Regions from separate parts of the Shinella zoogloeoides genome, predicted to be linked through region 1. Evidence: riboswitches for the same ligand, from Rfam matches in the RefSeq annotation. Region 1 holds a riboswitch; each other region holds the start of a gene.
The links. A riboswitch is a leader RNA that binds a small molecule or an ion and turns the genes downstream of it on or off. The one in region 1 is predicted to bind cobalamin.
Positions count from the first base shown of each region.

Region 2: another riboswitch for cobalamin. It lies ahead of Q9316_RS15455 (aromatic ring-hydroxylating oxygenase subunit alpha); the one in region 1 lies ahead of Q9316_RS10760 (CbtB domain-containing protein).
Region 3: another riboswitch for cobalamin. It lies ahead of bluB (5,6-dimethylbenzimidazole synthase); the one in region 1 lies ahead of Q9316_RS10760 (CbtB domain-containing protein).

Region 1 covers NZ_CP132311.1:1,949,250-1,953,455, reverse strand. Annotated here, with positions in the region: gene Q9316_RS10765 (peptidoglycan-binding domain-containing protein) at 1-1,638, shown strand, start outside; cobalamin riboswitch at 1,717-2,082, shown strand; gene Q9316_RS10760 (CbtB domain-containing protein) at 2,130-2,306, shown strand; gene Q9316_RS10755 (CbtA family protein) at 2,318-3,103, shown strand; gene cobU (bifunctional adenosylcobinamide kinase/adenosylcobinamide-phosphate guanylyltransferase) at 3,105-3,629, shown strand; gene cobW (cobalamin biosynthesis protein CobW) at 3,634-4,206, shown strand, end outside.
Region 2 covers NZ_CP132311.1:2,936,188-2,940,393, reverse strand. Annotated here, with positions in the region: gene Q9316_RS15470 (L-threonylcarbamoyladenylate synthase) at 1-57, opposite strand, end outside; gene Q9316_RS15465 (GGDEF domain-containing protein) at 210-1,259, shown strand; gene Q9316_RS15460 (DUF6656 family protein) at 1,267-1,872, opposite strand; cobalamin riboswitch at 2,183-2,379, shown strand; gene Q9316_RS15455 (aromatic ring-hydroxylating oxygenase subunit alpha) at 2,488-3,732, shown strand; gene Q9316_RS15450 (hybrid-cluster NAD(P)-dependent oxidoreductase) at 3,734-4,206, shown strand, end outside.
Region 3 covers NZ_CP132311.1:1,822,157-1,826,362, reverse strand. Annotated here, with positions in the region: gene Q9316_RS10160 (diguanylate cyclase domain-containing protein) at 1-1,433, shown strand, start outside; cobalamin riboswitch at 1,468-1,686, shown strand; gene bluB (5,6-dimethylbenzimidazole synthase) at 1,733-2,431, shown strand; gene Q9316_RS10150 (DUF2865 domain-containing protein) at 2,424-3,533, opposite strand; gene Q9316_RS10145 (ABC-F family ATP-binding cassette domain-containing protein) at 3,783-4,206, shown strand, end outside.

The sequences.
Region 1 (4,206 bases):
GGAAAACGCTGGGAAGAGGAGTTCGCACTCTGGCAGAAGGTCTCCTCGGGCAGCGACCTTGCGCAATATGAAGGCTACCTGAAGGCCTATCCGAACGGCACCTTCGCCTCCATGGCGCGCCTGCGCATCGCCGAACTCCAGGCCGCGGCGAAGACCAGGCCAGCCTCCACCGACGACACGGCCGCCAAGGCCGAGGCGGCGGCCGCCGCCGAAAAGGCCAAGGCCAAGGCCGAGGAGGAGGCGAGGAAGGCGGAAGACGCAAGGAAGGCTGCCGAGGCGGAAAAAACCAGGAGCGAGGAAGCGGCCCGCAAGGCCGCGGAAGCCCGGAAGGCGGAAGAGGCACAGAAGGCTGCCGAAGCAGAGAAGGCGAAGGCCGAGGCGGAAGCGGCGCGCGTGAAGGCGGAAGCGGAGGCAAAGAAGGCGGAGGAAGCCGCTGCCGCCCGCAAGCTCGCCGAGGAAAAGGCGGCTGCCCAAGAAAAGGCGAAGGCCGAGGCCGCAGCAGCGGAAAAGGCGCGTGCCGAAGAGGCCGCCCGGCTCAAGGCCGAAACGGAGAAGAAAGAGGCTGAGGCCCGCAAGCTTGCCGAGGAGCAGGCCTCCGAGGCCGAGCGCCTGAAGGCCGAAGCCCAGGCGGCTGCCGACAAGGCGAAGACGGAAGAGGCCGCGCGCCTGAAAGCCGAGGCGGACCGCAAGAAGGCGGAAGAAGCCGCCGCCGCTGAAAAGGCCCGCGCCGAGCAGGAAGCCACCGCGCGCCGCGAAGCCGAGGCCAAGCGCGCAGAAACGGAAAAGGCGGCCGCTGCCGAAAAGGCGCGGATCGAACAGGAGGCCGCCGCCGCGCGCAAGCTTGCCGAGGAGAAGGCGGCCGAAGTGGAGCGGCTGAAGGCCGAAGCGGCGAAGGCCGCCGCGGATGCCGAGGCCAAGGCCGCGGAAGCCGCCCGCCTTGCCAAGGAAGCGGAAAAGCGCGCGGCAGAAGCCGCGGCGGCGAAGAAGGCGGCCGAAGGCGGGCAGGCTGCGACCCGCGAGGCCGAGAAGGACGAGAGCGGCCTTGCCGCCGGGAAGGCGGATGCGGCCAAGCGCGAGGAAGAGGCCTTCCAGAAGGCCGTGCTCGAAGGGTCGGAAAAGGCTTTCCGCGCCTATATCTTCGAATATCCTGACGGCCGCTTCGTTGCGGATGCCCGCGAACGTCTTGCCGCATTGGCGAACACCGCCCGCCAGGAGGTCCAGCCGAAGCAGGAGACCGTGGAGACCGAGCGCAATGTCGTCGAAGAGCCCGTCGTCGATCCGCGCGAAGCCTATCTGGGCCGTTCGACCCGCGCCCAGGCACAGCGCTGGCTGAGCGTGCTCGGCTACAACACCTACGGCGCCGACGGCGTCTTCGGCCCGCGCACCCGCGCGGCGATTTCTGCCTGGCAGGGGGCTTCCGGCTACCGCGCCGACGGCTACCTGTCGCGCCAGCAGTTCCGCTCGCTGCGGCAGGCCGCGCGATATGCCGAAGCCCGGCAACCGCGCCAGCGCCGCTACCAGCAGCGGGACTACGACGTGCTGGAGGGGCCGGTCGACGGTTATTACGACGAGCCGTATTACGGCGACGACGGCTATTACAACGACCGCGGCGGCGTGGTGATCATTCCCGGCTATTGAAATTGCGACGGCCGGACGGCGGTTTCAGCACAGGTGATGCCGCTGCCGGTCAATTGACTTGTCAGGGCCGGAAGCATAATCATCGGGATATTGGATGGTTCCCGGATCCGGAAACGGATCGGGGAGTAAATGGGAATGTGACGCGGCGGACCCAACCAGGGCGCTGCAATCACGGCCGACCCCGCGACTGTAGAGTGGCGAGGGACGCCTATCCGGCGGAAGGACATGCGTGCAAGCGAGGCAATGGTGCCCGCGACCGCGCCTCGAAGACCGGCCGGAAAAGCCACTGGGTGGCATCGCGATAAGCCAAGGCTGGACGCCTCTTTTTCTACGAATCGTCCGTCTTTCGCGATGCTAGGGCCCGGGAAGGCGAGGGTGACCCGCAGGCGTTGAACAACGCCGGACGCCGCGAGCCAGGAGACCTGCCAGACAATGAGGGCATATCGCCCGACCTGGGGAGGGGCTTCCCCAACGCCTGCACGGAGGTTGTCATGGCTGTTTCTACCACGTCTTCTGTTACCCTTTCCGCAAACGACCGCCTCGTTGCCGGCGTTTTCGCGCTGCTGCTCGGCGCCTTCCTCGTGTTCGGCGCCGGCCTTGCGAATTCGGCCGTGCTGCACGATACGGCGCACGATACCCGTCACTCCTACGGCTTTCCCTGCCACTAAGGAGCTTTGACATGATCGTTCGTTATCTCCTGGCCGCCCTGGTGGCCGGGCTGTTCTCCGGCGTCCTCATGACGGCCGCCCAGGAGGCGCGAGTCGTGCCGCTCATCCTGCACGCCGAAGAGTTCGAGGGCGAGGAAGCCGCGCCGGCCGCCGACGGCACCACGCCGACGACCGAGGGCGCCGCCCAGACACAGGAGCATTCCTCGCTCGGCGCGGCCATTCTCGATGTCGCCTCCTACCTGTCGCCCGTTTCCGTCGCCTATGCCCATGAGGGCGAGGAGCACGAGGAGGGCGGCATCATGTTCGGCATGAGCCGGTTCTCCGGCACGCTGCTGGCAAACCTCGTGACGGGTACCGGCTTTGCGCTGCTGCTCGCAGGCTTCAGCCTCGTCTCCGGCCATCCGATCACGGTCGCGAACGGTGCGCTCTGGGGCGCTGCCGGCTGGCTTGCCGTGCACATGCTGCCGGCCATCGGCCTGCCGCCGGAACTTCCGGGTTTCCCGGCAGCCGATCTCGGCGACCGCCAGGTCTGGTGGATCGCGACCGTCATTCTCTCGGCGGCGGGTCTCTACCTGCTGTTCCTCAAGCAGAACATCGTCGCCAAGATCGCCGGCCTCGTGCTGATTGCGGCGCCGCAGGTCTACGGCGCGCCGCAGCCGGGCGACATTTCCAGCAACGTTCCGGCCGTTCTCGGTGCGGAATTCGCCGTCGCCGCGCTAGCAACGACGCTGTTCTTCTGGATCGTGCTCGGCCTTTCGCTGGGTTTTGCCAACGAGAAGATCGCCAAGGCGGCCTGATATGACAGTGACATCGCCCGGAGCCGTCCTGGTTCTGGGCGGTGCGCGTTCCGGAAAATCCGCTTTTGCCGAGAGGCTGGTCGCCGAGACCGGCCTCTCGCGTCATTATATCGCCACCGGCCGCGCGTGGGATGACGAGATGCGCGCGCGCATCGCAAAGCATCGGGAAGACCGCGGAAAAGGCTGGGAAACGCACGAGGAGCCGCTTGCGCTCGCCGCGCGCATTGCCGATGTGACGCGCAAGGACCGTGCGGTCCTCATCGATTGCCTGACGCTCTGGCTCACCAACCTGATGCTGGAGGAGCGGGACATCGCTGCCGAATTCGCCGGTCTCCTCGAGGCCATAAGAACCGCGCCCGGCCGGCTGGTCTTCGTGTCGAACGAGGTCGGCCTCGGCATCGTGCCGGAAAACCGCATGGCACGCGAATTCCGCGACCATGCCGGGCGGCTCCACCAGCAGGTGGCCGCCCTCGTGCCAGAAGTCTATTTCGTCGCGGCCGGACTGCCGCTGAAAATGAAGGGTTGAGCCAATGCTGCAACAGAAGATCCCCGCCACCGTCATCACCGGCTTCCTCGGCGCGGGCAAGACGACGATGATCCGCAACCTCCTGCAGAATGCCGGTGGAAAGCGCATCGCGCTCATCATCAACGAGTTCGGCGATCTCGGCGTCGACGGCGACGTGCTGAAGGGCTGCGGCGCGGAAGCCTGCACTGAGGACGATATCATCGAGCTCACCAACGGCTGCATCTGCTGCACCGTCGCCGACGACTTCATCCCGACCATGGCGAAGCTGCTGGAACGCGAGAACCGTCCGGACCATATCGTCATCGAGACCTCCGGCCTTGCCCTGCCGCAGCCGCTCGTCGCCGCCTTCAACTGGCCGGAGATCAAGACCCAGGTGACGGTCGACGGTGTCATCACTGTGGTCGACAGTGCCGCCGTCGCCGCCGGCCGCTTTGCCGACGACCACGACAAGGTCGATGCGCTGCGCGTCGAAGACGAGAACCTCGATCACGAAAGCCCGCTGGAAGAGCTTTTCGAGGACCAGCTCACCGCCGCCGACCTCATCGTGCTCAACAAGACGGATCTCATCGACGCGGCC
Region 2 (4,206 bases), 990 kb from region 1:
CGCGGCCCGCGCCAGCGCCGCCTCCGCATCCATGCGCGTATCAACGATCTCAGCCATGCCGTCCTTCCGTCTTTCCGGCTTCCATACAGGGCTTTGCCGGCAAATGCCAAGGGCCGCCCGCTTGCCTAAAATTCGAGCGACCGGATTAGACCCACCGAAAGAGCGGCCTGCTAGGAGAGGTTGAACATCCCGCACACAGGTCTCCATTGATGGCGCACAAGAAATCCTCGACGACCGACATCGCCCTGCGGATCGCGACGGCGATGAAGCAGATGGGCATCGACGGCCTGCCGCGCAACTACGAACTGGTCTACGAGGCCTATGCCGGCGGCAATCCGGAGCTGGTGCGCGACTTCATCGCGCTCGGCAAGTACAAGACGCAGGCCGCCCTCGACGAGCTTGGCCGCAAGTACCTGCCGCACCAGCACGAGGCGAGCGTGCTGCAGCGCTCGGCGGGCGCGATCAGCAGCGAGATGAGCAATTTCATGGACCTGCTCAGCCAGGAGCGCTCCTCGCTCAACGATTACGGCCGCCTGATCGGCGAGGCCTCGCAGGTCATCCGCGAGGCCGGCGGCGCGCTCGGCAGCTCGCTCGAAGCCCTGCAGCGGGCGACGGAACTGCGCGTCAGCCACACGGCGGAAATGGCGGAAAAGGTTGCCGCGCAATCGGCCGCGATGGAGGGCATCCAGAAGGAGATGGCGGAATTCGAGGCGACGAAATTCATCGATCCGCCGACGAAGCTCGGCAACCGTCGCGCCTTCAACAAGGCGCTCGCCCGCGTCTACGCCAATCCGGACCTGCCGATGCTGTGCGGCGTGGCCGTCGCCGAGATCGATGCCGAGCGCCGTTTTTCGCCCGGGCAGATCGAGGCGCTGTCCGACCACCTCGTGAGCTTCTACGGCGGCCTCATCCGCCAGGCCTTTCCGGCAAGCGACCTTGCCGTCCGCTTCGATGGCCTGCGCTTCGGCTTCCTCTTCCACACATCGGACGAGAGCGAGGTGACGCGGCTGATCGATCTCCTGCGCGCCGCCTTCCAGACGATGGCGCTGCGCGATCCGCGCACCGGCCGCAATCTCGGCCACCTGACGCTTTCGGCCGGGGTCTGCATGTCGGATCGCGCCGACAGCGCGCTCGACCTTGCCTCGGCCTGCGAGCGCGCGCTTGCCGAAGCCAGGGCAGGGGGAGGAGACGGGGTGGTCGTCTACGGCCGCGGCGACGAGGTGCCGGCGGGCAAGGAATGGATGCTCTACCGGGCCTGACCGGCGGTCACAGCGCGCGGATGATCTTGCGCAGCGCCTCGTTGCGGGCGCCGAGCATCAGCACGTTCTTCATGGCGAGCTTCGGATCGTCGGTGCGGAAGATGACGCCGTTGCCGCGCACCTTGCGGTCGATCTTGAGGCGGCCTTCCTCCTCCGTCGGCGCGATGGCGACGGCGAAATACATGCGCCCGGGCTTCTTGGAAATGCCGGCGAAGAACTGCTCGTCGTCGCCGATCTCGGCGAGGAAATTGGCCATGTAGAAGGCCCATTGCACGTTCTCGAATTCCGCGAAGCGGGATTTGGCCACCGTGATGTGGCAATAGCCGAGATGCGGCGTTTCGGCCAGCGTGCGGTGGAAGATCAGCTTCGGGAACTGGATGGACTGGTGGAAGCCGTTGATGCGGTCATGGGTGACGCTGCCGGCCCGTTCCAGCTTGCGGCCGGTGCGCTCGGCAACCTCCTGGTGGCTGAGATAGCGCTTCTCCGTCGGGCTCCAGCCGAAACTGCGGTCGATGCGGCCGGTGCGCAGGAATTCGGTGTGCACGGCGGCTTTCGGCGGGTTCGCGCGCTTGAAGGCGACGGCATCGTAATATCGGAATTTCGTCTGCTGCACGCCCCGTACTCCATGCTCGCGCCCGGCCCCGCGTCCGGATTGCCGGAAAGTTTATGGAAACGTCGTTAAGCATTCCTTTCCGCCTGCGTCCCCATTCCTGCGGGTCAGGCTTTGTGGTCGCAATATGACAACAGTCGTCCCGTCGAATACATCATGCCGAAGGCGTGGGCGGTCTGCCGAAAAAGAATGCATATCGCCTTGATATGTAAGAAAAGTACAGATGCAAGGTGTTGCTCTTCTGTCGTATTTGACTGTCGTCAAATCATGACGGCGTGTCGCTTTTCGACATGCTGTCGGAGAAGTCTTGCGCTTAGATAAGGACACTCAAGGTGCCGCTCTCGAAAGAGGGCGGAGAATTGGGAAGCCGGTTGAAATCCGGCGCTGCCCCCGCAACGGTGTTGGAGAAGACGCGGCAAAAGCCACTGGACCCAAGGGTCTGGGAAGGCGCTGCGATGGTCCGAAGGGACGCTCCTCAGCCCGGAAACCAGCCTGGAGTATCGATCGTGACTGGCTGCGGCGGGCGGCCGGGAAGCGTGCAACCGGTGCGCCTGCCGCCCGAATGCCGTCTCCTTCCGTGCGCTTCATCCGCAATCTGGATATTTCGAGGACACCGGCATGGACATCAGAAGCGACGTGCTCCGCAAGCTCAAGAACCGGCGCGACGGCTACAGCCTCGAGCAGGCCTTCTACATCGACCCCGATCACTACAAGCTCGACCTGGAGACGATCTGGTATCGCGACTGGCTGTTCATCGGCCATGATTGCGAAATCCCGAAAGCCGGCAACTATTTCACCGTGCAGGTCGGCGACTATCCGGTCGTCATCACCCGCGACCGCTCGGGCATGGTGCGCGCGCTGCACAATTCCTGCCGCCACCGCGGCTCGCGCGTCTGCACCCAGCACAAGGGCTCGTCCGCCAAGCTCGTCTGTCCCTACCACCAGTGGACCTACGAACTCGACGGCTCGCTGCTCTTCGCCCGCCACATGGCGGAGGATTTCGACAGGACGCAGCACAGCCTGAAGCAGATCAACTGCCAGACCGTCGGCGGCTACATCTTCATCTGCCTTGCTGACGAGGCGCCGGATTTTGCGCCCTTCCGCGCCCTGGTCGAGCCCTATCTCGCCCGCCACCGCCTCGGCGAAACCAAGGTCGCCTTCGAAAGCACGATCATCGAGAAGGGCAACTGGAAGCTCGTCTGGGAGAACAACCGCGAGTGCTACCACTGCGCCGCCAACCATCCGGAACTCTGCCGCACCTATCCGGAAGCGCCGAGCGCGACCGGCGTGCAGGGCGCCAAGGATGATCCCGTCATCGCCGAGCATTGGGCGCGTTGCGAGGCCCAGGGCTTGCCGAGCGAATTCAGGATCTCGCCGACCGGCCAGTTCCGCGCCGCGCGCATGCCGCTCATCCAGGATGCCGAGAGCTACACCATGTCCGGCGCGCGCGCCGTCCAGCGACCACTCTCCAACGACGTGCTGGAGAGCCATATCGGCACGCTGCTGCTCTTCCATTATCCGTCGACGTGGAACCACGTTCTCGCCGACCACGCCATCACCTTCCGCGTGCTGCCGCTCGGCCCTGAACTGACGCAGGTCACCACCAAATGGCTGGTCAGCAAGGATGCGGTGGAAGGCGTCGATTACCGTCTCGACGAGCTCACCCATGTCTGGACCGAGACCAACGACCAGGATCGCCGGATCGTCGAGGAAAACGCCTTCGGCATCCGCTCGCCCGCCTACCAGCCAGGCCCCTATTCGCCGGAGGACGAGGGCGGCGTCATGCAGTTCGTCGAATGGTACTGCAACTTCATGATCGAGCGGCTCGACGGCGCCAAGAAGCCGCTTTCGCGGGTGGCATGAGATGACCGCCGCCAGCCACTTCCGTCACTTCGATGGACTCCAGCCATGGAACGATCGCCAGCACTTGCTGGAATGCACCGCCGTGACGGTGGAGACGGCCGACGTGATGACCTTCACCTTCCGCTCGGATCGCGACAACTGGTTCCGGTACCTGCCGGGCCAGTTCGTCACGCTGGAGCTGCCGGTGTCGGAAGACGAGCCGGTCATGCGCACCTACACGCTCTCCTCGACGCCCTCGCGTCCCTTCTCCGTCGCCGTCACGGTGAAGGCGCAGAAGAGTTCGATCGGCACGCGCTGGATGTTCGACAACCTGCGTCCCGGCATGAAGCTGAAGGCGTTCGGGCCGCTCGGCGACTTCTCCTTCGTGCGCTATCCGGCGGAAAAGTACCTCTTCATCTCGGCCGGCTCTGGTATCACGCCGATGATGTCGATGACGCGCTGGATGTCGGACTGCGCGCCGCAGTCGGACGTCGC
Region 3 (4,206 bases), 130 kb from region 1:
TCGTCCTGCTTTTCGGCGCCGCCAACTACCTCGTGCTCGACCATGCGATCGAGCGGGCCGACAGTTTCGTCGTCGAGACGGAGCGCACGCTGGTGCGCAACGAATTCAGCCACCAGATCGACCAGGTGGTGCAATACCAGAGCCAGCTTTCCTTCTGGGACAGGAGCTTCAACGAACTGGCCGAGGGCATGCCGGGCGATTCCTTCGTGCGCGACCAGTTGCGCGACTGGATGTGGTCCGATTTCGGTTTCTCCTGGATGATCTTCACCTCGCTCGACGGCGAGAAAATTCTTGGCGTGCATCGCGGCGAAAAGGTCTCCGACCGCAAGGCGCGCGAAAAGCTGCATTGGGTGAGCGACCTAACCCGCAAGGCCGAGCGCGCCTATTACGAGGCGCTGTCGCCCGATCGCGGCGGCTGGCAGGTCGCGGGTGCCAAGGAGGATCCCGACCTCCTGACGCCGGCGCTTCCCGAAATCCACGTCTCCGGCATGCGGCTGATCGACCGGGTGATGAGCATCGTCGTGGTGCAGGCCGTCATCCCGAAGACGCTTTACATTCCCGCGAACCGGCGGGAGCCGACGCTCCTCATCACCGTCAAGCCGGTCTCGCAGAAGATGCTGGCGAATTCGGAGCGACGGCTCGGCGTGCACGGCCTCGGCTTCACGCCGATCGTGACCGAGGAGCCGGGCCTCGTGATGACGCCGGTCGGCGGCGATGCCTACAATCCCATGGTCGCGTCCTGGCGGCCGAACATGCCGGGTTCCTTCGTCTGGCAATCGGCGCTGCCGCAGATCGCCATGTTCGTACTGGTCTTTGCCGGGGTCATGCTGTTCGTCACCATGCGCTTCTCAACGCTGGTGAAGGCCCTTCAGCGCAGCGAGGGAAAGAACGCGTTTCTCGCGCGGCACGATCCTTTGACCGGACTGAAGAATCGCAGCGGCTTCGACGAAGAGGTCTCGCGCGCCATAAGCAGGGGCGACAATGCGCCCTTCGCGATCCTCGCGCTCGACCTCGACAGGTTCAAGGCGGTCAATGACCGCCATGGCCATGCGGCGGGCGATGCCGTGCTCCTGGCGGTGGCCCGGCGCTTCTCCGACCGCGTCGGCCCGCGCGGCTGCGTGGCGCGGCTCGGCGGCGACGAGTTCTGCATCCTGCTCAAGGGTGCGCATGAACGCGAGGGCCTTCTGGAACTGGCGAACAGCCTCGTGCTCGATACGCAGGTGCCGATCGCCTATGACGGGCAGCTTCTCGTGATCGGCGGCAGCGCCGGCATCGCGCAGTTCCCCGACCATGGCAAATCGGTGCACGATGTCATGGTGAAGGCGGATGCCGCGCTCTATTCGGCCAAGAACGGCGGGCGCAACCGCGCGGTCCATGCCGGCGACGTCGCCAGCGCGGAGTTTTTGCAACCTGGCAGCATTCGCGCGGCGTAGACGCTTCCGGGCTTGATCGCATCGGGAAGCCGTGAGCATATCCTCCTCGTCAGGTGCCCGCCTTGCGGGAGAATCGGGAATCCGGTGCGGGAAAGCCCCAGGTCCGGAACGTGCCCAACGCTGTGACGGGGATGGCTTGCGCCTTTAAAAGCTTGAATCGATTCAGGCTTTTGCCACTGGTTGTTCAACCGGGAAGGCAGGTGCTTGCCGCGCGACCCGAAGTCAGAAGACCGGCCTGGCGAGATAGACCGAACCCGCGCGGACGGCGGCAGGTTGTACGCATTGTTGGGGAGATGACGATGCGAACCGAACCCTTGGACCATCTGGTCCGGGCGGGCGCCTTTCCGCACGAGGAGAGGCAGGCCGTCTACCGCGCCATCGAAACGCGCCGCGACGTGCGCGACCAGTTCCTGCCCGAGCCTCTGCCGGACGATCTCGTCGGCCGCCTGCTCAATGCCGCGCACAGCGCGCCGTCGGTGGGATTCATGCAGCCGTGGAATTTCCTGCTGGTGCGCGGCGAAGAGACCCGCCGCGCGGTGCATGCGGCCTTTCTGAAGGCCAATGCCGAGGCGGCCGGCATGTTCGAGGGCGAGCGGCAGGCACAGTATCGGGCGCTGAAGCTCGAGGGCATCCTGAAGGCGCCGCTGTCGATCTGCGTGACCTGCGATCCGACGCGTGGCGGCGACGTTGTGCTGGGCCGCACGCACAATCCGCGCATGGACGTCTATTCCACGGTCTGCGCGGTGCAGAACCTCTGGCTAGCGGCACGCGCGGAAGGGGTTGGCGTCGGCTGGGTCAGCATCTTCCATGACAGCGATATCCGGCAGATCCTCGGCATTCCGCAGCATGTCGAGATCGTCGCATGGCTGTGCGTCGGCTTCGTCGATCAGCTTTATCGTGAGCCGGAACTGGCGCTGAAGGGCTGGCGGCAGCGCCTGCCGCTGGAAGATCTGGTGTTCGAGGAGCGCTGGCCGGAGGACGGGGCGGGCGTCAGTTGACGCCGGCATCCGCCGGGCGGCCGAGATCGATGGCGGACGAGTTTTCCGGCAGGAAGAGCGGGCCGACCGTGCGCACCTTGCTCTTGGTGGGGTCGTAGAGGCGTTCCTCGATCTTGGCGGGCGCCCTGACCTCGATCTCCTCCTTCTTCGGCAGTGTACGGATGGTGGTGACGGAGCCGTCCTCTTCCGCGTCGGTCTCGCCGGTGCTGGCCGTCTCGGTGCTTTCGCCCCTGGCGGCCTTCTCGCGCTTGATCATCTCCTGATAGTAGGCGGAGAGGTCGCAGCCGCAGGCGTCCTGCTTGGAACGCTCGCGCGTGCGATAGGAGAAGGCGTTCGTCAGTTCGTAATAGGGCCGGCCGGTGACCGTGGAGGTCATCTGCTCCGTCTCCTGACCGTGGGTCATCGACTGGTAGAACAGTTCGGTCTCGGTTTGCGGGCACATCATTGCGCAGACCTTCTGGTCCCGGCGAAAATCGAGCGGCGTGGCGCCCGAGGATATCGGGAAGAAGCCGCCGTCGCAGGTGCGAACGCAGACGGTGCGCAGGTTGCCATGGCCCGAATTGCCGCCGAGCGAGCGCAATTGCAGCCTGTCGCTGCCATCCGGCGCCGTGCCGAGCGGCAGGGTGCGCGTCTCGTCCAGCGTGCGCAGGGTTTCGGTCGCGGCGACGGGCATGACCTGCGGCTGGTCGTTGCAGCCGTTGGTCTCGAGCGCCGCGAGAAGGACGTTGCGCCGGCCCTGGGAAGACACGCCGCCGGCAAACTCACGCCGTTTCTTGTCGAGGATCTGGAGGTTGCGCTCCATCTTGCCGACGACGGAGGAGAGCGTCGCGCAGGCCTCGGCATTGGCACCGCCGACGACGATGATGCTGCCGCTGGAGCAGCCGAGGCGGCGCTGGTCGCTCTTCGCCTTGCGCAACTGGATGTTCTGGCGTGCGATGGCGCCGGCATATTTGCGGGCGCTCGCCGTATCCACCACGACTTTCGGCATGTTCGCCAGCTCGATCTGGATGCGCGCGCACATATTCGCCGCCGCCGTTCCACCGGTGAGAAGGAGCGGCAGAGTGGCTGCAATGGCGAACAGAAGACGGGCGCGTCTCTTCAAATCCGTCGATCCCTGAAAATCTAGAACTGTCGGCCCAAGGCCGGTCTCGAAGGCCCTATCATAGGCCGCATGGATGCAAGCGCAACGTGCTCCCGCATTTGTGATTAACGTGCCGGCCCTCGCTTGCCTTGCAACGGCCACCGTTCGGGCCTAGATAACGGCCATCGTCAATGCAGACCGGATGGTGCGCAATGGATTTCAACCCGACCACAAATCGACTTCGTTTTGTCATCGGGGAAATCCGTATCCATGCCGCATTCCATCACCTTTTCCAAAATCACCTGGTCCACGCCTGACGGGCACACGCTCCTTTCCAATCTCGACCTGAGCTTCGGCTCCGAGCGCGCCGGGCTTGTCGGACGCAACGGCGTCGGCAAGACGACGCTGCTCAGGCTCGTCACCGGCGATCTGACGCCGCAGGCGGGCACCGTAACCGTCGACGGGACGCTCGGCTTCCTGCGCCAGAGCGTGCAAGTCGGACCAGAGGAGACCGTCGCCAGCCTGTTCGGCATCGTCGAGGCGCTTGCGCTTCTCGGCCGTGCCGCGCGCGGCGAGGCGGACGCCGACGATCTTGCCGATGCCGACTGGACGCTGGAGGCGCGGCTTGCCGCCGCGCTCGCCCGCGTCGGGCTTGAGGCGGAGCCGGACACGCCGCTTTCGGCGCTCTCCGGCG